Regions from separate parts of the Arthrobacter sp. JZ12 genome, predicted to be linked through region 2. Evidence: riboswitches for the same ligand, from Rfam matches in the RefSeq annotation. Region 2 holds a riboswitch; each other region holds the start of a gene.
The links. Region 2 has a riboswitch for S-adenosylmethionine ahead of GC088_RS12970 (rhodanese-like domain-containing protein). Riboswitches for the same ligand answer to the same signal wherever they lie in the genome.

Region 1 (5,596 bases), 780 kb from region 2:
GCGCTCGACCTCCGAAGGTGGGCAGGGCTTCCTGGTCTTCATGCGGAATAGTGCGCTGGTTGCCCTCGGGACGGTGCTCGTCACGCTGCTTCTGGCCATCCCCGGGTCCTACGCCATCAGCCGGTTGCAGTTCTTCGGACGACGAAAGATCGGCGCCCTCTTCCTGGCCGTCTACCTGTTTCCGAGCATCCTTCTGGCCATTCCGCTGTTCGTCTTCTTCACGCGGATCGGCCTCCGGGGTGAACTGGCCGGACTCCTTCTGGTCTATGTGGCGCAAGTGGTTCCCGTCAGCATCTACATGCTGCGCAACTACTTCGAAACCATACCCACAAGCCTGGAAGAAGCAGCAGCGATCGACGGCGCCGGCAGGCTCGCCATCATGCGCCGGGTCAGCCTGCCGCTGGCGATGCCCGCCATCATCTCGAACGCTCTCTACATCTTCATGATCGCCTGGAACGAGTTCCTGTTCGCCCTGCTCTTCCTCGTCGAGGCCCGTGAGAACTGGACGGTGTCGCTGGGGCTCTCCCAGCTGGCCGGAAGCATTGAGATTCCGACGACGGTGCTCATGGCCGGTTCCGTCATTCTGACCCTGCCGATCATCATCATTTTCTTTGCGGCTGAGCGGCTGCTGACCGAGGGGCTGACTGCGGGAGCCGAGAAGGGTTAGGTTCCCTCACCGCTCAAGCCACATGGAAGCTCATCGAGGTCCCACACCACCGGTCCCACCCCGTCACGCAGAAGCAGCGGGCCCTCGGGCCGGGCGAAGGACACCAGCACCACTCCGGGATAGTTCTCGATCAGGCGGCGGAGCATGGCGCGGCCATCGTCGTCGAGCTCGGCGTCGATCCGGTTGAGGGCCAGCAGCGCGGGCTCACCAAGCGCTGCGCGCGCCACCAGGAGCCGCGCCTTGTCCGATACCGACAAAGGCTCCCCGCCCCGCCGCAGCTCGGTGCGCTCGGCCTTCGGCAGGGATCCGATCGCGGCACCAAGACCGGCCTGGGCCAAGGCATGCTCCCCCTCAGCGGGGTCAAGGTCCGGCCGGCGATAGCGCACCGCACGCTCGATCGTCCCCCGTTCCAAGGCCATGCCCGCCACGGCATAGCCCACGCGCTCCCGCTGCGCCCGGAACGATGCTGACCCAAGCTCCACCCCGTCGACGAACACCTGCAGGGCACCCGGATCGCTCAGGCCGACAATCCGGCTGAAGAGCGCATCGACTCTGGCCGGGTCCGTTGAGCGGACCTCCACCACTTCGCCTGGCCGCGCCGTCAGCGGAAGCCCGACGACGACGTCGTCCCCACTTCCGGACGCGATCGAGACGACACCCGTCCCTTTGGGGGGCGCGCTCACGGGCGGCTGCCTCCGCACCGCACCCGCCGCCGTCGTTCCGGTTTCTGCGAGCGCCGGAGCCAGGATGCGGCGGGCCGCCCTGAAGTTCTGGCGGTACTCGACCGCGCGCCCCATGTCCGCTACCGGCGTGGCCAGCAGTCCGACGATCGTGAGCGCTCCCGCCACTGTTGCCGCGGGAAGCTGCTGCCAGAGACCTACAAGGCCGACAGCGGCGACCGTCAGCGCTCCGGCTGCCGCGGCGGCACCCCGGATCCAGCCGGCGACTTCCGCCCGGTGAACGGAAGCATCGACGACGGCGGACCCCGCCTTTTCGATGCGCCGCACCTCGCGCCGGCGCCCGCCTGCCACACGGACGGAGGGGGCGGCGGCGATCGTGTCGGCCAGGAGCGATGCCAGCCGGCCCCGCTTCCTGCGCACCACCCGCGCCCGGGCAAACGCAGTCCGGGCCATCAGCATCAGGGCACCGGTCAGGAGTAGGAGCGGAACCGCAGCGGCCGCCCCCAGGACCGGGTGCAGCACCATGAGCGCGCACACCGAACCGAGGATCAGCGGAATGCCGGACATCATCGGTGCAATGCCGAGCGCGATCCAGTTGCGCACACTCGTCAGGTCGTTCGTTGCGCGCGCGATGGTGATGCCGGGCGCCGGCGGGCGATCGGAGGCCAGCGCGGAGTCGAGCAGTCCCAAGCGGATCTGCTGGATGTAGCTCTGGCCAAGACGCTCGGCCAGCACCCGCTCGGCGGAGCGAAGGAAGCCGACGCCGGCCGCCGCGGCCACCAGCCCACCTCCAGCAAGTGCCACCCCCACCGGATGAACATCACCACCCAGCAGTACGGTCATCAGGACGGCAGTTCCACCGGCAAGGCAGGCAAGCCCCAGGCCCGCTGCAACCAGCAGCACCAGGACGCGCCCGCGGTCGCCGTCGAACAGGCGTGGAAGACCAACCCGTGCAGAACCCACCGAAGGCCCCTAGTCGTCCTGCCCGGCGAAGAGCCCGTGCGCGATGTCGGGCCGGGACAGGTCGCGTGTGTTGATCACCGGCACGTCCAAGACCGCACTGGCCTCGCGGGCAGCCAACGGGGAAGCGGTCACCAGGCCGGACACCGCTGCCACCTTCACGCCGTGCTGCTGCAGCACCTGGATTCCTGCGGTAGCTCCGAGCGCGTCAGCGGCTGAGAAGACCACCTCGTCGACCGAGGCGTGGAACACCGGATCCGAAAGCAGCCGCGCAGTCTCGGGCTGGAGGACGCCGTCGGCGATTTCGACCACCACCACATCGACGTCGGGACGGCTGAGCCTGCCGATCAGCCGGGTCAGGAGCGTGCGGATCGCGTCATAGTCCAGGCGGAAGGTTGTGGGGTAGCCGAAGTCGGTGAAGTCCAGAACGTGGGAGGCACCGGCGTCGGTGAAGAGCCGGGGATCGTTGCCCGAGCCCGTACCGGTGGCCTTGCCTGCGGCGACCGTCAGACCGGAACCGGCAAGACCGTTGACCAGGCAGCCGACGGTGGTGGATTTGCCCGAATTCATTGAGGTTCCAGGCACTGCGATCACCTTCGGCGACCCGGTGCCGCCCGACGGCGCGTCCTCGTTCGGCACGAGGTCCCGGAGGTTCAGTACCCTGTCGCGGGTGGACACGAGCCCAATCGGCTGGATAACGGTCGCGGGTTTCATCGCCGCGTGCTGCTCAAGGACGGCACCGGCAACACCCCCGGCAGCAACGAGGTTGCACTGACGCAGGTCCCCGGGCACCTCTGCCAGGAACTGGTCCGGCGCGTACCGGTTGCCGTAGGTCACCACGATCTCGTCGCCGACGAACATCGACTGGCGCCGGGAGTGCGGGCCCTCCAGCTTGGTATGTGAGCCGAGTTCAACGACCTCTGCGAGCACCAGGTCACCGACCGCCGGCACCCCCTGGCGCAGGAAGTAGCCGTTCGGCTCGGCCTCGACCGCCGCCGCGAAGTGCCGCGTTGTGTAGGCCTTCTTGGCCCGCTTCAGGCGTGCGGGATCGAGGGCGATAAGCCGTTCGGAGACCGTGCTGACATTAACTGCCGTGCTGACATTGAGTTCTGCTGCTTCAGTGATGAGACCCATGGGACATTCCTTTCGATTGATTGTTCCCGGGTTCCACACAACCAAGCAGGAAGGAGAAGCCCGTGAGAAGCAGATGAGGACTCTCTTAAGTTCTGTTCACCGGCCGTTCACCGACCGTGATTTCCGTCACCGATGCATTAACACTTCTTCAGCGCGCTGGTCGCTTTGTTACGACACATGTTGCAACGGACGGTCACAAAGTCGTTTAGTAGAAGCTCACCATCCCGAGCGGCCGAGAGACCTGGATCGTTGACGCCGCAGCAACCCTTACCTGCATCGCAGGGGAACGGGTGCTACTGCCAGGAGCGATGGAGTGATCTAAATGAGTACTGTCCTCAGCGCCCAGCAGCAGGCCGCCGCCAAAATCCAGTCCGGCGTCGCCACCAAGCAGGCACTGCCCTGGCCTTCTCCTCCCTGACCCGTTCCTTCGGCACGGGCAGCGGCGAACACGTTGTCCTACGCGACATCAACCTCGACGTGCGCGCAGGTGAGGTACTGGCGATTGTCGGCGCCAGCGGCTGCGGCAAGTCCACGTTGCTTCGCGCTGCTGCGGGTCTCGACGCCCCCACCAGCGGTGCCGTCCTCATCGACGGGACCGCGGTCAACGGCATCGACGACCGCTGCGCCGTCGCCTTTCAGGAACCCCGCCTGCTCCCCTGGCTTTCGCTGCGCGCCAACGTGGCAATCGGCCTCCCCAAGGGAACCGGCGCCGCCGAGGGCAAGGCAAAGGTCAGCGAACTCCTCGGGCTGGTGGAACTCTCCGACTTCTCCGAGCACCGGCCGCGCGAAGTCTCAGGCGGCATGGCGCAGCGGGCGTCGCTGGCCCGGGCGCTCGCCCGCAACCCCAAGGTGCTCCTGCTCGACGAGCCGTTCGGCGCCCTCGACGCCCTGACCCGCCTGAAGATGCAGGACCTCCTGCTGGACATCCACCGGGCACAGCCCACCACGGTCCTGCTCGTGACACACGATGTCGACGAAGCCCTCCAACTTGCCGACCGCATCATTGTGCTCGCCAAATCCAGCGATCCCACCCGCCCCGGCGCCTCCATCGCCGAAGTGCTCACGGTTCCCGGGGACCGCCCCCGCGACCGCAACTCCGCCGAGCTGGGCCGAATGCGCAGCTCGCTCCTCACCGAACTCGGTGTTCCCGGCCACTAGGCCGCTTCCGGCTTTCACAGCCACCCAAGAATTTCACCCCCGTTCCGCCGTCGTGCCCGTCCGCACGATGGCTGCCGCACCACCTAAAGGAAGAAATGAACAGCACACGCTTGTCCTTCACCCGCCGCGCCGTCCTCTCGGCAGCAGTTGCCGCCACCGGCACCCTTGCCCTCACCGGCTGCCTCGCAGGCGAGAACGCAGCCTCCACCACCGAGGCATCCGGCACCACGGCGACCGAGCTCAACATCGACTTCGCCACCTACAACCCGCTCAGCCTGGTCATCAAGGATCAGGGCTGGCTGGAAGCCGAGCTCGAGGACGAGGGCGTCACCGTCAACTGGGTTCAGTCCGCGGGCTCCAACAAGGCCAACGAGGCCCTCCGCGCCGGCGCCGTCGACGTCGGATCCACCGCAGGTTCCGCTGCGCTCCTCGCCCGTTCCAACGGCTCGCCGATCAAGACGATCGACATCTACTCCCAGCCCGAGTGGTCCGCGATGGTCACCGTCGAGGGCACCGGCATCGAGAGCCTTGAGGACCTGCGTGGCAAGTCCATCGCGGCGACCAAGGGCACCGACCCCTACTTCTTCCTGGTGCAGTCGCTCGAGTCGGCAGGCATCGACCCCTCCGAGGTCACCGTGCAGAACCTGCAGCACGCTGACGGCTGGGCCGCCCTGAACAACGGTTCGGTCGACGCCTGGGCGGGCCTGGACCCGATCATGGCTTCCGCCGAGCAGGAGGGCGCCGAGCTCTTCTTCCGCAACATCGACTTCAACACCTACGGTTTCCTCAACGCCAACGAGGAGTTCCTGGAGGAGAGCCCCGAGCTCGCCCAGACCGTGGTGAACGCCTACGAGAAGGCGCGCGCCTGGGCCAAGGAAAACCCGGAGGAGACCGCCCAGATCCTCGCCGAGGTCGCCGGCATCGACGTGGAACTGGCCAACGCCGTCATCATCGAGCGCACCAACCTCGACGTCGACCCCGCGCCGGGCGAGGCGCA
Region 2 (5,596 bases):
CGGAGGACCAGCCGGGAACCTGACACCGGGTGCGGGGCTACGCTTGAGCGCATGACCGCACTGGTATTCCTTGATCCCGCCCACCCAGAGGGCCGCGTAGCCGACCCCTCCCAGCCGCAGCTCAAGGTCACCAGCTCGGGCATCACGCGCGGTGACGGCATCTTCGAGACCATGCTCGCGGTGAAGGGGGCCCCCCGGAAGCTGCAGGCGCACCTGTCCCGGCTCGCGACGTCGGCCGAGGCCCTGGAACTGAAGGTGCCGCCGTCGGACGAGTGGGAGCGTGCCATTTCCACCGCGCTGCGGGAAGCGGACGACGACGGCGACCTGGTGGTCAAGCTCGTCGCAGTCCGCGACGGGGATGCCGGCAGCTCTGCCATCGCATGGGTCCTGGTGACGCCGCTGCCGCAGGGACTGCGGGGCCAGCGGCTGTCCGTCCTGCTCCTGGACCGGGGCTACGACAGCACCGTCGCCCAGCGGGCACCCTGGCTGCTCATGGGCGCAAAGACCCTCTCCTACGCAGTCAACATGGCGGCCCTCCGCCATGCCCGGTCACAGGGCGCCGATGATGTCATCTTCACCTCCTCGGACGGGAAGGTCCTCGAGGGCCCTACGTCCACTGTGCTCATCGCGCGCGTGATCAACGGCGTCAAGCACCTCATCACCCCACAACTGGAAACAGGCATCCTGCCGGGCACTTCACAGGGCGCGCTGTTCGAGGCAGCGCGTGATGCCGGGTGGGAACTGGGGTACGGTCCGCTGGTCCCCGAGGACCTGTTCAACGCCGACGGCGCGTGGCTCATCTCAAGCGTCCGGCTGCTCGCAGAAATCGGATCGATTGACGGGAAGCCGCTGACCATTTCGCCCGAGTTGTCCGCCGAACTGGGCGAGCTGGTGGAGTCCGTGTCCTGAGCTGCGCGTCATCGCCGGGTGCGCCGTCGTTACAGAAGGTTACGGCTCCGCGTGGCAGGCGGACGCAGCCGATGCTACGTTCAATCCGGAGTAACGAGCGCCAGCGCCAAGCCCTGACTTGCTGGCCGGCAACCCTCTTTTCACGGCGGGGTGCCTCAGGTGAATACTCGGCACACCGATCAATTGATCAGCACCGTGCACAGCGTGAGGAGAACCAGTGTCACAGCATTCAGCCATCCCTGCCCACCAGCCCGCTGAGGGCTACGCCGGAAACATCACGCCACGCGACGCCGTGGAACGGGTCAGCAAGGGCGCCGTACTGGTTGACGTGCGCACCGTTGAGGAGTGGCGCTCCGTCGGAGTGCCCGACCTTACCGACGCTGGCACTGCTCCCCTGTTCCTCGAGTGGAACCGCTCGGACGGAACCCGCAATACGTCCTTCCTCAACCAGCTCAACGCGTTGAAGGGACGCGAGCTGCTGTTCCTGTGCCGCTCGGGCGTCCGTTCTGTTGCGGCGGCGCAGAGTGCGGCTGCTGCCGGCCACACCGCCTACAACGTGCTGCACGGCTTCGAGGCCGACGGCGGGTGGCGCGCCAGCGGACTGGCCACCACCACGCACAGCGGACAGGCGGCTCCCGTGCCCGGCACGGACAGGACCGATGCAGGTGAGTGAGTCCACGCCGTCGTCGTTTGCGCCTGCCGGCAGCCGCGAACCGGTCGCCGGAAACGGCGGCTACCCCCGAATCCAGGGGCACGACGACGCCGGCTGGGGCGCCGACACGCTCGCCGTGCGCGGCGGGTTGGCGCGATCGAACTTCGAGGAGACCTCGGAGGCTTTGTTCCTCAACTCCGGTTTCGTGTACTCGTCAGCCGCGGCAGCCGAAGCGGCGTTCACCGGCGACGTGGACCGGTTTGTCTACTCCCGGTACGGCAACCCCACGGTCGCCATGTTTCAGGAGCGGCTCCGCCTGCTCGAGGGAGCCGAGGCGTGCTTCGCGACCGCGAGTGGAATGTCGGCGGTATTCACTGCGCTGGGCGCACTGCTTGCCGCCGGCGACCGGGTGGTCGCATCCCGCAGCCTGTTCGGCTCGTGCTTCGTCATCCTGAACGAAATCCTGCCCCGCTGGGGCGTCGAAACGGTGTTCGTGGACGGATGGGACCTTGCGCAGTGGGAGGAAGCCCTCCGGGTTCCCGCGACGGCCGTGTTCTTCGAATCCCCATCCAACCCGATGCAGGAGATCGTGGATATCCGCGCCGTGGTCAAGCTGGCCCACGCGGCCGGAGCACAGGTGGTAGTGGACAATGTCTTCGCTACCCCGCTGCTGCAGCGGTGCACCGAACTGGGTGCCGACGTCGTCGTCTATTCCGGAACCAAACACATGGACGGGCAGGGCCGTGTCCTTGGCGGCGCGATCCTGGGCCGCAAGGAATTCATCGAGGGTCCGGTGAAGACGCTGATGCGGCACACCGGCCCGGCGCTGTCCTCCTTCAACGCCTGGACGCTGCTGAAGGGACTCGAAACCCTGTCGCTGCGCGTCAACCACGCCTCAGCCTCGGCACTGACGCTGGCGCGCTGGCTCGAAGCGCAGCCCGGCGTGAACTGGGTGCGGTACCCCCTGCTCGAATCCCATCCGCAGTTTGATCTGGCGTCCGCGCAGATGTCCGCCGGCGGCACGGTAGTCACGTTCGAACTGGATGCTCCCGAAGGCGGGGCAAAGGACCGTGCGTTCCGGCTGCTCGACTCGCTGGCCATTATCGACATCTCCAACAACCTCGGCGACTCGAAGACTCTGATCACACACCCCGCCACCACCACGCACCGGGCAATGGGTCCGGAAGGCCGCGCGGCCATCGGGTTGTCCGACGGAGTGGTCCGGTTGTCAGTGGGACTCGAAGACGTCCAGGATCTCCAGACCGACCTCGGCAAGGCGCTCGCGGCGTCCTGATCTGCCCTTCCCACGGCCCCTGAAACGGCCGCCCGATTACCGGCTTCATGACGACCGTTTGTCCAAGGTTTTCCCAAGAGCGCAGGCGCACTCTTGGCACCGAGACACACATCGAGTTATAGATCTCGGCAGTCTGGAAACAGCCCGATGCGCGTCCCCCACCCAAAACTGCACCACTTGGAAGGGCGACTCGCCATGTCGATCACCAGACGTCAGCTTCTCTCCATGGGCGGATTCGGCGCGCTTGCCGCAGCCACCCTCACAGTTCCGGTCTCCACCATCAGCGCACAGGACGTGCCGGTCCTGGACGGTTCCAAACTCAAGCCCTACACCCAGGGCTTCAAGCGGCCGCCGTTCCTCGCGCCGTACAAGACCGATGTGAGCCCTGTGAATGGGCAACCGCGGAACTTTTACACGGTGACCCAGCAGTCCTCCACGGCCGAGATCGTTCCGGGGATGAAGACCCGCATCCTGGGCTACAACGGGATCTTCCCCGGCCCCACGATCAGCCTGGATAAGGGCACCGAGGCGGTGGTGACCATGCGTAATCAGCTGCCGGGAAAGCATCCAGACTTCGGGACCCCGTTGGCGACGTCAACGCATTTGCATGGTTCGGCGTCGTTGCCCCAGTACGACGGTTACGCATCGGACGTCACACTGCCCGGGTTCAAGAAGGACTACATCTACCCGAACATCCAGCCGGCCCGCACCCTCTGGTACCACGACCACGGCGTGCACTACACGGCGCAGAACGCCTACTCCGGGCTGGTGGCGATGTATCAGATTCACGACGCCGTGGAGAAGGCGCTCCTGCCGCAGGGCGAGTTTGATGTCCCGCTGATGGTCAGCGACATCCAGTTACGGGCCGACGGCAACGCCAACTACGACGACCACAGCCACAGCGGCCTGTGGGGCGACATCAACCTGGTCAACGGCGTGCCGTGGCCGGTGATGAAGGTCAAGCGGCGCATCTACCGGTTCCGTGTGCTGGTGTGCAGCATCTCCCGGTCCTACCGCCTCAAGCTCAGCACCGGTGACCCGATGACCATCGTTGCCACCGACGGCGGACTGATGCCCAAAGCGGTACCGGTAACCTCCTACCGGCACGCGAACGCGGAGCGTTACGAGATCCTGATCGACTTCTCCAAGTACCGGGCGGGGCAGCGGGTTGAGCTGCAGAACCTGTCGAACAAGAACAACATCGACTACGCCCACACCGGGCGCGTCATGGCTTTTGACGTGATCGATGAGGCGTTCGACCGCAACGATCCGACGGCGCTCACGATGCCAACCGTCCTCGCCGACAGCGTGCCGATGCAGTTGACTCCCAGCCAATCCAAAGCCACCAGGCGCATGCGGGTGGAACGCTCGAATGGTGAATGGAAGATCAACGATCGGAGCTGGGCGGACGTCATCGCCAGCAACTTCCAGCAGGTCTTCGCTAACCCCGGCCTGAACGATGTCGAGATCTGGGAGATTGAGAACAAGTCGGGCGGCTGGTTCCACCCCCTGCACATCCACCTGGTTGACTTCCGCATCCTCAGCCGAAACGGCCGGGCACCCTTCGCCTACGAGCAGGGCCCCAAGGACGTCATATACGTCGGAGAGAACGAGACCGTCCGTGCGATCATGAAGTTCGAACACCACAAGGGCCGCTACATGGTCCACTGCCACAACCTCCCGCACGAGGACCACGACATGATGGTCCAGTTCCGGGTGGGGCTCAAGGCCGGCGAAGCAGACCCCAACGACCCGATCAACGCCGCCCGTCCGGTTTGGGACACCCCGGCTCCGCAGTAGGTTTCGTCTCGCGTTCATCCGGCAGGACACACCCCTTTCGGCGCGCTATAAGGGGTGTGTCCTGCCGACTCAACGTTGAAGCTGGGATATCCCTGTGAGTTACCCGCGCCATTGAACCTTTCGCTGGTGTCTCTCCGTCTTCTCAGCAGAGGGGCCGAGCGGCCACTTCCATCCCCCGGGCGTCCAGGGGGTGATCACGGGAGGTAACACAATATGAGTAAAGCAATGCGCGTTCTATTCGCTGTCGTCGCCGCCTGTCTCCTGGCGCTGACCGGCTGTGGCGGTTCAGATACCCAGTCCGAGGACATCCCGGCAGGCCAGGAAACCGCGGCAGAAGCACCGCCCACGACTGGGGAAGCAACTGAAGGAGAGACTGGGGAAGCGACCGAGGGAACGACCGAGGAACCATCCGACGAGCCGACGGACGGTGAGACTGAGGCGGCCGGGAGCGGCGGCAAGGTCGGAACTCCGCTCGGTGTTGCCGAGACCGACCTCGGCGAAGTAGTAGTTGACGCTGAAGGCATGGTTCTCTATTACTTCACCCAGGACGAAGCCAACTCCGGCGTCAGCGCCTGCGAGGGCGGGTGCCTCGAAGCCTGGCCACCGGTCTTGACCGAGACCGAAGAGGTAGAGGCTGAAGGCGTCACCGGGGAGCTCGGAACAATTGAAACCCCCGACGGCCAACTTCAGGTCACCATCAACGGCATGCCCATCTACTACTACGCAGAAGATGAGGCACCGGGTGACACCAACGGCCAGGGTGTCAATGACGTCTGGTACGTCATCGGGCCGGACGGGACCATGATCCAGTAAGGCCTACCGATTCAGTAGGGCCTACCGATTCAGTAGCGCCTACCGATCCAGTAGGGCCGACAGATCCAGTAGCGATTGCCTCGGGCAGCCGGGCGGGGAACCGCCTAGCTGCCCGAGACTACATCCCG
Region 3 (5,596 bases), 1.6 Mb from region 2:
CGCCGTCGTCGATCCCTGGCTGGAGATGCGGGCACTCGAACACGGCGAACGACTGGCCACCGGCAGGCGTGGCCGGTTCTCCCCGGCCGACCTTGTTCGTGCCGCCACCGCGGGCGGTGCGCGCTCGCAGGGGCGCCGGGCCCCGGGACTGCAGCCCGGACAGACCTGCGACCTAATGGTGATCAGCCCCTCGACGGCCCGAACGGCAGGATCCCGGCCGGCCCAGCTCCCACTGACAGCGACGGCGCAGGACGTCGCCGCCGTCGTCGTCGGCGGGAAGGTGGTAGCCCGCAACGGCAGGCATGAGCGCCTGGGCGACCCGGCGCTCCTGCTCGCCGGCGCAATCGCAGAACTGGACAGCATGGGCACGCAGGAGGGCAGCGAATGAGCGCAACGGTTATCACCAACATCGGGGAGCTGATGACGCAGGACGCCGAGCGGCGCGTGCTGGCGGACGCCGCCGTCGTTCTGGAGGGGGAGCGGATCACCTGGATCGGTCCCTCCCGGAAGGCTCCCGCCACCGATTCCCGGTACGACGCCGGCGGCAGGGCCTGCCTACCCGGCTGGGTGGACAGTCATACACACCTGGTCTTTGCCGGTGACCGGACCGCAGAGTTCGAGGCGCGCATGGCGGGACTCCCATATGCCGCCGGCGGGATCTCAGTGACCGTCGACGCCACCCGCCTGGCCCCGGATGATGAACTGGCCGCCCTGGTCGCGCAGCGCGCCGCCGAAGCCACGGCCGGCGGAACCACGTACCTGGAGACCAAGACCGGCTACGGCCTGGACGTGGAGCATGAAGCGCGCAGCGCCCGGATCGCGGCCTCGATCGCCGACGAGGTGACCTTCCTGGGCGCCCACCTGGTCCCCGCCGGTTCGACTGCTGACGACTATGTCCGGCTGGTTACCGGACCGATGCTGGAGGCCGTCCGTCCCCACGTCCGGTGGGCCGACGTCTTCTGCGAGACAGGCGCCTTCACGCCCGACCAGAGCCGAGAAGTGCTGCGGGCCTGCCGTGACGCGGGCCTGGAGCTGCGCGTTCACGGCAACCAGCTCGGGCCGGGGGAGGGCGTGCGCCTGGCAGTGGCCGAGGCCGCCGCGAGCGTGGACCACGTCAACTACCTGGACGCGGGAGACATCGAATCGCTTGCGGATTCGTGGTCGGGCTGGGACAGCGGTTCGGGCCCGCGCGGCACCGTGGCCACCTGCCTTCCGGCCTGCGACCTGTCCACCCGGCAACCGCTCGCGCCCGCCCGGCAGCTGCTCGACGCCGGCGTCGAAATCGCCCTCGCCTCCAACTGCAATCCCGGCACCTCCTACACCACCTCGATGGCATTCTGCGTTGCCACGGCGGTCCTGCAGATGGGACTGACCGTCCACGAGGCGGTGAGGGCGGCAACTTTTGGCGGCGCGCTGGCGCTGCACCGGGAACAGGCGGACGACGACGGCGCCCCCGCCGTAGGTTCCCTGGCCGTGGGACACCGTGCTGACCTGCAGGTGCTGGACGCACCCTCGGCGACCCACCTCGCGTACCGGCCGGGCATGCAACTCACGCACGCCGTATGGCGGAAGGGCGTCCGGGTTCTGTAAGGCGGCCGGTGAACCGCTGCCCGAGGGAGCTTGGGCAACCGGCAAACCATACGGCACCATGAAGGAATGCCAACCGCCAAGACCAGCCAGTCGTCGTCGTTAGCGCCGCTCAGCGGCCGGCGGAAGATCCGGGCGGAAATACTGATCGTCCTGGGGCTTTCGCTGGGGCAGGCCGGGGTGTATGCGCTCGTCGAACTGATCGACAAGATGACCCGCGCGCCGCTTGCCTCCCAGACCACGCGGCTCAATCCCGTACTGGACGAGCGGCCATACTTCGACCTCACGTACCAGCTGCTCGGAATCTTCTTCGCCCTGGTGCCCGTTGTCCTGGTGCTTTTCCTGCTCACCGAACCCGGCAGGTCCGCGTTCCGCAGGATCGGCTTCACCTTCAGCAACCCGAAGATCGACTTTGGGCTGGGCGTGGGCCTGGCGGCTTTCATCGGCGCCGGCACCCTTGGCGTTTATGCTGCAGGCCGGGCGCTGGGGATTACGACGGCGATAGTTCCGACGGCGCTGGACACCTACTGGTGGACGCTCCCGGTACTGGTGCTGTCGGCACTGCGCCACGCGGTCCTCGAAGAAGTGATCGTGGTCGGCTACCTCTTCGAGCGGCTCCGCGAACTTCGCTGGTCAGTCCCCGCGGTGATCGTGACCTCAGCGCTGCTGCGCGGAAGCTATCACCTGTACCAGGGCATCGGGCCCTTCATCGGCAACGTGATCATGGGGCTGATCTTCGGCTACGCGTACACGCGCACCCGCCGGGTGATGCCGCTGGTGATCGCCCACGCCCTGCTGGATATAGCAGGTTTCGTGGGGTTTGCGCTGTTCGGCTCAGCGATCGGAATCGGGAACTAGATCCGCACTTCACCCTGCGGCGTATCGAAGGTCACGGCCATGATGCCAGGGGTTCCGTTGGGTGCGATCCACTCGACGTCGACATCATCCAGCGGGTGATTCACCGGCGTTCCCAGCCACTCCGTGACCCGTTCCGCCGACCCGGCGATGGTCAGTGCACTCAAGCGCACCGACGCCGGCCGCGCCTGGGAAGGGTGCAACGGTTCCGTGCCGTCATCCCAGCGGATCATGTACGGAACCTGTGGATCGGCGATGAGCCCCTTGATTCCGATCTGCTGCCAGGTCAATTCCTGACCGTCCGGGAACTTGCGGTTGCCCGGGACGGCGCTGCGGCCGAGGCGCTCCTCGAACGGGGCCAGGTCGTCTACGGCCACGCACCAGCCCATCCAGCCGCCGCCGGCTTCCGAGCGTGCCCGAACGGCCTGGCCGAACGGTGCCTTGTCCGAGGCAGGGTGGTCGAGAACCTCAACGACCTCAAGGTACTGGCCGTTCAGGAGGGGGAAAATCATGTTCCTGGTACCGAACCGGGGGTGGACTCCACCCTTCACGAATTCAATGCCCAGGGCTTTGGAGATCCGCTCCGCGGTGGCAGTCAGACCGTCGGGTTCACAGGCGTATGACACATGATCCAGGCGCATGGCTCCATCTTGGCACTTTGTGATGGGGGCCTCGACTTAGGGTTGCCTAAGTCACATCTGAATGCTTCATGGTCCCAAGTTAAACCCAAGGTCGGGCGTCCATGATGAAGGAGTCAGGGGGAACCGGTTCCGAGACCGCCGGGGCTACCTGCAGGGAACACCGTTTCGGTGGTCCACCTTGGGTGGGGCCGCTCGTCCCATACACGAAGCCGCCCCACCCAAGCATCCGCGCCTGCTGCCGTCAGCGGATCATTTCACCTCAGGTTCACCGCAAGTCATATGAGTTGCTCTTTTGCGCCTGCATCGGGTTCCCTTGTATGAGGTCACGAGTGACAGCACGGCGTCCTGCGAACGCCACCGGCCCCGGCCTGCTGTCCGGCAACCCTCCTTCCGCGGTGGGGTGCCCCGGGTGACGACCTGGCCCTGCGCCACCGTGCAGGAGCAAGCGCGAAACATGTAAGGCGGCAGGCTTGACAGGCACCACAACAACGGAACCGTATCCTGACGCGATCACGGCCGACGGCGTCGTGGTGCAGCGGCTCTCCATCGGTCCGCTCACGCTGGAAACCAGAGGACACCTGCCTGAGGTCGTGCTGGCCTATGAAACCTGGGGGACCCTCAACGCGGATGCTTCCAACGCTGTCCTGATCCAGCACGCGCTGACCGGAAGTTCCCACGTTGCACGGGGATCCTCGGAAGAAGAGGGATGGTGGGACGGTCTGGTGGGACCGGGGCGCACCATCGACACTGACCGCTACTTCGTGGTGTCCATCAACATGCTGGGCGGATGCTACGGATCCACCGGTCCCGCCTCGCTGGATCCGGAAGGCCGGCCGTGGGGCTCCCGCTTCCCGTTCGTCACCATCCGGGACTCCGTACGAGCCGAAGCCCTGCTGGCTGACCTCCTGGGCATCTCCTCCTGGCACTCGGTGATCGGCGGCTCCATGGGTGGCGCGCGCGCCCTTGAATGGGCGGTGACGTACCCGGACCGGGTGAAGCGTTGCGGCGTCATCGCCTGTACTGCAGCCAGCACGGCTGAACAGATAGCGTTCGCGCAGGCCCAGGTGCAGGCCATCCGGCTGGACCCCCAGTTCGCGGACGGGGACTATTACGGCAGTGCCGGTCCGGAAGGCGGATTGGGCCTGGCTCGCAGGATCGCCCTGATCACCTACCGCTCCGAGACGGAATTCAATGAGCGCTTCGGCCGTGCCGCTCAGGGGATCGAGGAGCCTTTCGGTGCGGTGAACCCGGCGTTGCGGGGGCGCTACCAGGTTGAGAGCTACCTCGACCATCAGGCGGACAAGCTGATCCGCCGGTTTGATGCCAACAGCTACATAGTGCTCACCGAGGCACTGATGAGTCACGACGTAGCACGCGACCGCGGCAGCCTCCGGGACGCCCTCGGCGCCGCCACCGCGCAGTTCTTCATTGCCGCCGTCGACTCCGACCGTTTGTACTGGCCGGCGCAATCCCATGAGCTCGCCGCCGCGCTGCCCGGCGAGGTCCCGGTGCACACCATCACCTCACCGAGCGGACACGACGCCTTCCTCACCGAGATAGCGCAGCTTGAACCCGCGCTGCAGGCGGCGTTCTATAACGATGGCGCCGGTTGACCGGCGTTTCCGCACCACGGCCGAGCTCAGCCCGCTGAGCCGGGCGGCATGCCATGACCGAACATGGGTTCGGGGAGCGGGCGCTTGGCGGTGATGCCTTCGCCGGAAGATCGGTGACGCAGCCTGCGCAGCACCCACGGAACAAAGTACTCCCGGGCCCAGACCAGATCCTCGGTGCGGGCTTCCCGCCAGGTCTTTGCGGGAAGGGGCTTGGGTTCGAGGGGCTTCAGCTGATGGTTCACCGCGAGCGTGTCGAGCACCATGATCGCGATGGTGTGATGCCCCAGCGGCGAGAAATGCAGCCGGTCCGGCGCCCACATCTGCGGGTTCACCAGTTGCCGCAGCGCCCACATGTCAGCAATGACGGCATCGTGCCGGGCGGCGATGGTGCGCAGGTTTTCGTTGTAGATTGCCGTCTTCGCCCGGATGCCGCCCAGTACCGTGTCGTGGACATCCGGCCCGGTGAAAAGGACCACGGTCGGCCCATGCGCGCTGAGGACCTGCACGGCGCCGTCGAGCCGTGCCGCCAGCCTGTCGGGGTCGGCACCAGGGTGGAGGAGGTCGTTGCCGCCTGCAGACAGGGTCACCAGATCAGGTTTGAGCGCAATGGCGGCACCCACCTGCTCATCGATTATCTGTTGAAGGAAGCGGCCGCGCACGGCGAGGTTCGCATAGGCGAAGTTCGGGTGGTCCCTGCTCAGTTCCTCGGCTACGCGGTCCGCCCAGCCGCGGTTACCGCCCGGACTCTGCGGATCGGGGTCGCCAATCCCTTCGGTGAATGAGTCGCCCAAGGCAACGTACCGGTTCCAGGGGTGCGGGTGGGCGTTGAGCTCGGCGTGGAGATCCTTCACTCTGACATCCTGCCAAAGGGTGCCCGGCCAGGCGCGCAGGCGCGGCCGG
Region 4 (5,596 bases), 690 kb from region 2:
CGCGACGGTGGCCATTCCCTGTCTGCCGGTCGGCAGGCAGAGGTTGTTATAGGTTGAAAGTATGAACCTCCAGAGCTACAACGATGACCTGCGCCTTGCACATGTGATGGCCGATTCCGTGGACGACCAGACCATGTCCCGCTTCAAGGCGCTCGATCTGGCGGTTGAAACAAAGCCTGACTTCACGCCCGTCACCGACGCCGACAAGTCAGCGGAGGAGGCCATTCGGGGCCAGCTTTCGCGTGCCCGCCCGCGGGACGCGGTGCTGGGCGAGGAGTTCGGCAGCAGCGGGGCAGGATCCCGCCGGTGGATCATTGATCCCATCGACGGCACCAAGAATTTCGTCCGCGGCGTGCCGGTCTGGGCAACGCTCATAGCGCTGGTTGATGAGGGCCGTCCCGTCGTCGGCGTCGTAAGCGCGCCCGCCCTCGGGAAGCGGTGGTGGGCCGCAACGGGAACGGGAGCATTTACGGGCAAGTCGCTTGCCTCGGCAACCCGGCTGCGGGTCTCCAACGTCTCCCGGCTGGAAGACGCCTCACTCTCCTACTCCAGCCTGTCCGGCTGGAAGGAACGCGGGAACCTGCCCGAGTTCCTGTCACTGACGGAATCGGTCTGGCGCACCCGCGCCTACGGCGACTTCTGGTCGTACTGCCTGGTCGCAGAGGGCGCCGTGGACATTGCCTGCGAGCCGGAGCTCAACCTGTACGACATGGCTGCGCTGGTGCCGATCGTCACCGAGGCGGGCGGCCGGTTCACCTCGCTCGAGGGCGCCGACGGGCCTTTCGGCGGCAATGCGCTGGCAACCAACGGCACGCTGCACAGTGACGCGCTCAAGGTCCTCAACCCAACGCTGGACGACCTGCTCCAGGAAGGCGCTGCACCGGCGTAACGCCGTAACAATGAGGCAGGGAAGGATCGGACTGTCCTATCCTGAAGCCATTGGTCACGAGTGCCAGCGCAAAACCCCGGTTTGCTGGCCGGCAACCCTCCTTCCGCGGTGGGGTGCCCCGGGTGACGACCAGGCCGTGCCAGACCGTGGTACGGCAAGCGCGGGACCTCCCAGGGCGGTCCCTTGAGAGCACTGTGGGGTTATGCCATGAGCAATGCCGTCCTTGAAAACACCAGCAACGTCTCCGCCGAACCGCTGGCCGACGTCCTCGGCGCGGAGCTTCCGGCCCCGCTGATCGACGGCCGCACCGTCCGGTACGTGAACCTTGACTACGCCGCGTCGACGCCGGCTCTGGAGGCGGTGAACGACTATGTCCAGACGGTGCTTCCGTACTACGCGAGCGTGCACCGCGGTGCCGGTTATGCCTCGCAAATCTCCACCTCGCTGTATGAGAACGCGCGGCAGGCGGTGCGCAGCTTCGTAGGCGGCCGTAACGACGACGCCGTCATTTTCACGCGCAACACCACCGACGCCCTGAACCTCCTCGCCGGCTGCCTGCCGGCGGAAGGTGACGTGCTCTACCTGGACCTGGAACATCACGCCAATCTCCTGCCGTGGCTGGATCGGCCGCACCGGGGCCTGATTGCCGCACCGACCATCGAGGAAACAGTGGCTGCCGTGGAAGAGGAACTTCTCTCCGGCGGAGTGAGCCTGCTCGCCGTGACCGGCGCTTCCAACGTCACCGGAGAGGTCCTTCCCATTGCCCGACTCGCGGCGATTGCCCACGCGTCCGGGGCGCGCATCGCCGTCGACGCGGCCCAACTGGCGCCGCACCGGCGCCTGAACCTCCTCCGTGACGGGATTGACTACGTCGCCTTCTCGGGTCACAAGCTGTACGCACCCTTCGGAGCAGGTGTGCTGGTGGGCAGGCCGGACTGGCTCGACGCCGGTTCGCCGCACCTTGCCGGTGGCGGCGCGGTCAAGGCAGTGAAGGTGGATTCGGTGTCCTGGACAACCGGTCCGGCCCGCCACGAGGGCGGATCGCCCAACGTCCTGGGTGCGGCGGCCCTGGCGCACGCCACCCAGGTAATTTCCGGGCTCGACGAGGACGAGTGGCTGCGCCACGAGGCCGATCTCCGTAAAGCACTGGTGGAAGGGCTCAGCGGCCTGCCGGGCATCACGGTCCACTCAATTTTTTCCGACAGCACGGACGCCATCGGCGTCGTTAACTTTTCGGTCCATGGGTACGACGCCGGCCTGGTCGCTGCGTACCTGTCGGCGGAGCACGGCGTGGGACTCCGGGACGGCAAATTCTGCGCCCACCCTCTCCTGAAGCGCCTGGGACTGCCGTCCGGCTCACTCCGGGCAAGTTTCGGGCTGGGTTCCCGGCACGACGACGTCGATCGGCTGCTGACCGGCCTATCGGCACTCATTCGCGACGGTCTCGGCACCGATTACGTAGTCGACGCCGGGCGCTGGGTTCCCGCCGTCGAGACACGTTCCTTCCCTGAGTGGGCACCACACACACCGGGCACGGCCGGAGCCGCCCCCTGCACGACCGACTGAGGGCTCGCTACTCACTGCCTGGCAGCAGGTAGGGTGGCGCTTCAGCGGTGCTTTAATTGTGTGGTCAATTGCGTGGTTCGATTCGCGGCCTGAAGCGCCGTCGACATCCACCTCCACGTTCACTTCCACTTGAAGGTCCACTTCCACGTCCACTTGCACGTCCAGATTGCCAGGAGCTGCGCCATGGGTCCCGGAGGTCCCCGCCTCGCCGATCACCGCCGTCGGGAGCTGGCGCGGGGCTACCTGCAGGACAGCGAGCGCTACGAGCGGGTACGTCCGGGCTATCCGGATGCGTGCGTCGACTGGATTGTCCCCGGACCGCACGCACGGGCCGCCGACATCGGAGCCGGAACCGGCAAGTTCACCCGCGAGCTCGTGCGCCGCTGCCGCACGGTCACGGCCGTGGATCCGTCCGCAGACATGCTTGCCGTCCTGGCGCGGAATCTTCCCGAGGTTCGCTGCGAGGTGGGCACGGCTGAGGCGTCCGGGCTTGCCGAGGCCGGCTTTGACATCGTGACGATCGCCCAGGCGTGGCACTGGTGCGACCCCGTGCAGGCCAGCGCTGAGGCGGCGCGCATCCTCGCACCCGGCGGCATCTTCGCCCTCGTGTGGAACCAGCTGGACGTCAGCGTGCCCTGGGTGCACCGCCTCTCACGGATCATGCACGCGGGCGACGTCTTCCGGCCCACCTATCGCCCCCGATTCGGACCGAATTTTTCTGAACCCGAATCCATGGTGGTTGATTGGGTGCAGCGCCTTTCGGCTTCGGACGTCATAGAACTTGCCCGCTCCCGCAGCTACTACCAGAACGCGAAGGAACACGTCCGGGCCAAGGTTGAGGCCAACCTGAGGTGGTACCTCCACGAACACCTGGGCCACCCGGAAGATGCGGTCCTGGAATTGCCCTACCTCACGTATTGTTGGCGCGCTGCCAACGGGGAGCGCCGGACGACGACCAGCTAGGTTGAGCTACCCCGCGTTGCCCTCAGGACCGTTCTCTTCAGCGTCCGGGTCCGCGCCCTCGGCAGGCTCCTGCGGGTGCACTCCTGAGTCGACGGGAGTCTGGGAGCGGTCCCCCTCCGCGGGCTGCTCGGTGTGCGTGCGTGGCTGATCCTCGGACTGCTTTTCCTCACCCATGGTGAGCTCCTTCCATCTGTGCACCTGTCGGAAGCCACGCGCCGAAGCGGGCTTCAGCGCCCGGAGCGCCAGGTTCAACTCTGCACCGTGTCAGCCTCGCTGTCGAGGAAACACTGGTACACATAGGACAGAGCGAGCTAAATTTAGGTATGCCGAAAAATTGGATTGCGGCATTCCTCAAATGCACGGCCATCTCCATCGTCCTGGTTGTGGCCGGCTGTGGAATTCCGGCCGCTGAACGCACCGGGGCGCGACCGGACGAGCGGCCCCTGGTGCTGACCACCTTCTCCGTGCTGGCCGATCTCACCCGGGCAGTGGCAGGAGACCATGTACGGGTCGAGTCCATCACCAAGGTCGGCACTGAGATCCACGGCTACGAACCCACGCCATCGGACCTGATTCGCGCACAGGACGCCGACCTCATTCTCGACAACGGGCTCGGTCTCGAACGCTGGTTCGAGCGGTTCGTGCTTTCAGTCGACGCCCCGCACGTGGTTCTGTCAGAAGGCGTCGAACCGGTCGACATCCGATCGGGAAAATACAGTGGCCTGCCCAACCCGCATGCCTGGATGTCGCCGAGGGCCGCACAGACCTACGTGGACAACATCGTCGAGGCGCTCTCCGACCTGGATCCTGCCCACTCCCGGGAATACGCAGTCAACGGCGAGGAGCTGAAGAACGAACTGCGGGTCCTACTGAAGGAGCTGCAGGACGCCTTCGCCGACAGTGATGCCACCCCCGCCTTGGTCACCTGTGAAGGCGCCTTCTCGTACCTGGCACGAGACGCAGGTATCCAGGAGGCTTTCATCTGGCCCGTCAATTCCGACAATGAGGGGACTCCGCGACAAATCCGGGACGTCATATCGTTCGTCGAGGACAATCGGGTGCCCACGGTGTTCTGTGAATCAACCGTGAACCCGTCTGCACAGCAGCAGGTCGCCCGGAGTACGGGGGCGGACCTCGCAGGACCCCTCTACGTGGATTCGCTGTCCGGGGCCGACGGGCCCGTCCCCACCTTCCTGGAACTCCTGCGTCACGACATTGACCTCATCGTGGAAGGACTTGCGCCATGACCACTGCTCCTGTCTCCTTACCAGCCCCGCCGGCCATCGCCGTCGACGGCTTGAGTGTCTCCTATGGCGGTGTCGCTGCCCTGGACAGCGTGAGCTTCGTCCTCGAGCGCGCCCAGGTATGCGGCCTGATCGGTGTGAACGGGTCGGGCAAGTCCACGCTCTTCCGTTTCCTGATGGGTCTGGTGCCCGCACAGCACGGCTCTGTGTCCCTCTTCGGGCGCGGATCCCCAGCAGCACGAAAGGAGCGGCTGGTCGCGTACGTTCCGCAATCGGAAGACGTGGACTGGAACTTCCCCGTCTCAGTTCAGGACGTAGTGATGATGGGCCGCTACGCGCACATGGGAACCCTTCGACTCCCCTCACGCGCTGACCGGGCCGCTGTGGACAGCGCCCTGGAACGGGTAGGTCTGACTGAGCTGCGCACCCGGCAGATCGGGGAGCTTTCCGGCGGGCAGAAGAAGCGCGCGTTCGTAGCCCGGGGAATCGCGCAGGACGCCCAGCTTCTGCTGCTCGACGAGCCGTTCGCCGGCGTGGATAAAAGCAGCGAGGCAATGATGGTCGGGCTGTTGCGCGAGTTGAAGGACGAAGGGCGGACGGCCCTGGTGTCCACCCACGACCTTGCCGGACTCCCCCACCTGTGCGACCGCGCCATTCTCCTGCATCAGCGCATACTCGCCGAGGGCACACCTGAAAGCGTACTCACTTCCGCAAACCTCGCCCGGGCCTTCGGGCCCGCCGGCACTGCAGCCGCCGTTTCGTCGCCTACCGCGCCGGGAGCATAAATGGACCCCTTATCCTTCCTCCTTGAGCCTCTCCAGTACGGCTTTCTCACACGCGCGCTGGTGGTGACACTGGCGGCCGCCGTCGTTGCCTCGGTACTCTCCTGCTGGTTGATCCTGATGGGCTGGTCCCTCATGGGGGACGCAGTTTC

Region 1: another riboswitch for S-adenosylmethionine. It lies ahead of GC088_RS01335 (ABC transporter ATP-binding protein); the one in region 2 lies ahead of GC088_RS12970 (rhodanese-like domain-containing protein).
Region 3: another riboswitch for S-adenosylmethionine. It lies ahead of metX (homoserine O-acetyltransferase MetX); the one in region 2 lies ahead of GC088_RS12970 (rhodanese-like domain-containing protein).
Region 4: another riboswitch for S-adenosylmethionine. It lies ahead of GC088_RS09740 (aminotransferase class V-fold PLP-dependent enzyme); the one in region 2 lies ahead of GC088_RS12970 (rhodanese-like domain-containing protein).

What each region holds. Positions count from the first base shown of each region.
Region 1 covers NZ_CP045246.1:257,989-263,584, reverse strand. The annotation lists gene GC088_RS01350 (carbohydrate ABC transporter permease) at 1-667, shown strand, start outside; gene GC088_RS01345 (ABC transporter transmembrane domain-containing protein) at 664-2,310, opposite strand; gene GC088_RS01340 (DUF1611 domain-containing protein) at 2,320-3,441, opposite strand; SAM riboswitch class I at 3,658-3,756, shown strand; gene GC088_RS01335 (ABC transporter ATP-binding protein) at 3,841-4,599, shown strand; gene GC088_RS01330 (aliphatic sulfonate ABC transporter substrate-binding protein) at 4,695-5,596, shown strand, end outside.
Region 2 covers NZ_CP045246.1:2,788,447-2,794,042, forward strand. The annotation lists gene GC088_RS12960 (hypothetical protein) at 1-23, shown strand, start outside; gene GC088_RS12965 (aminodeoxychorismate lyase) at 52-909, shown strand; SAM riboswitch class IV at 999-1,120, shown strand; gene GC088_RS12970 (rhodanese-like domain-containing protein) at 1,127-1,582, shown strand; gene GC088_RS12975 (O-succinylhomoserine sulfhydrylase) at 1,569-2,855, shown strand; gene GC088_RS12980 (multicopper oxidase family protein) at 3,051-4,655, shown strand; gene GC088_RS12985 (COG4315 family predicted lipoprotein) at 4,881-5,468, shown strand; gene GC088_RS12990 (sigma-70 family RNA polymerase sigma factor) at 5,573-5,596, opposite strand, start outside.
Region 3 covers NZ_CP045246.1:1,149,674-1,155,269, forward strand. The annotation lists gene GC088_RS05315 (formimidoylglutamate deiminase) at 1-388, shown strand, start outside; gene hutI (imidazolonepropionase) at 385-1,590, shown strand; gene GC088_RS05325 (CPBP family intramembrane glutamic endopeptidase) at 1,657-2,445, shown strand; gene GC088_RS05330 (VOC family protein) at 2,442-3,083, opposite strand; SAM riboswitch class IV at 3,405-3,537, shown strand; gene metX (homoserine O-acetyltransferase MetX) at 3,554-4,696, shown strand; gene GC088_RS05340 (SGNH/GDSL hydrolase family protein) at 4,723-5,547, opposite strand.
Region 4 covers NZ_CP045246.1:2,097,989-2,103,584, forward strand. The annotation lists gene hisN (histidinol-phosphatase) at 62-889, shown strand; SAM riboswitch class IV at 942-1,056, shown strand; gene GC088_RS09740 (aminotransferase class V-fold PLP-dependent enzyme) at 1,097-2,455, shown strand; gene GC088_RS09745 (class I SAM-dependent methyltransferase) at 2,639-3,418, shown strand; gene GC088_RS09750 (hypothetical protein) at 3,425-3,592, opposite strand; gene GC088_RS09755 (metal ABC transporter substrate-binding protein) at 3,742-4,665, shown strand; gene GC088_RS09760 (metal ABC transporter ATP-binding protein) at 4,662-5,447, shown strand; gene GC088_RS09765 (metal ABC transporter permease) at 5,448-5,596, shown strand, end outside.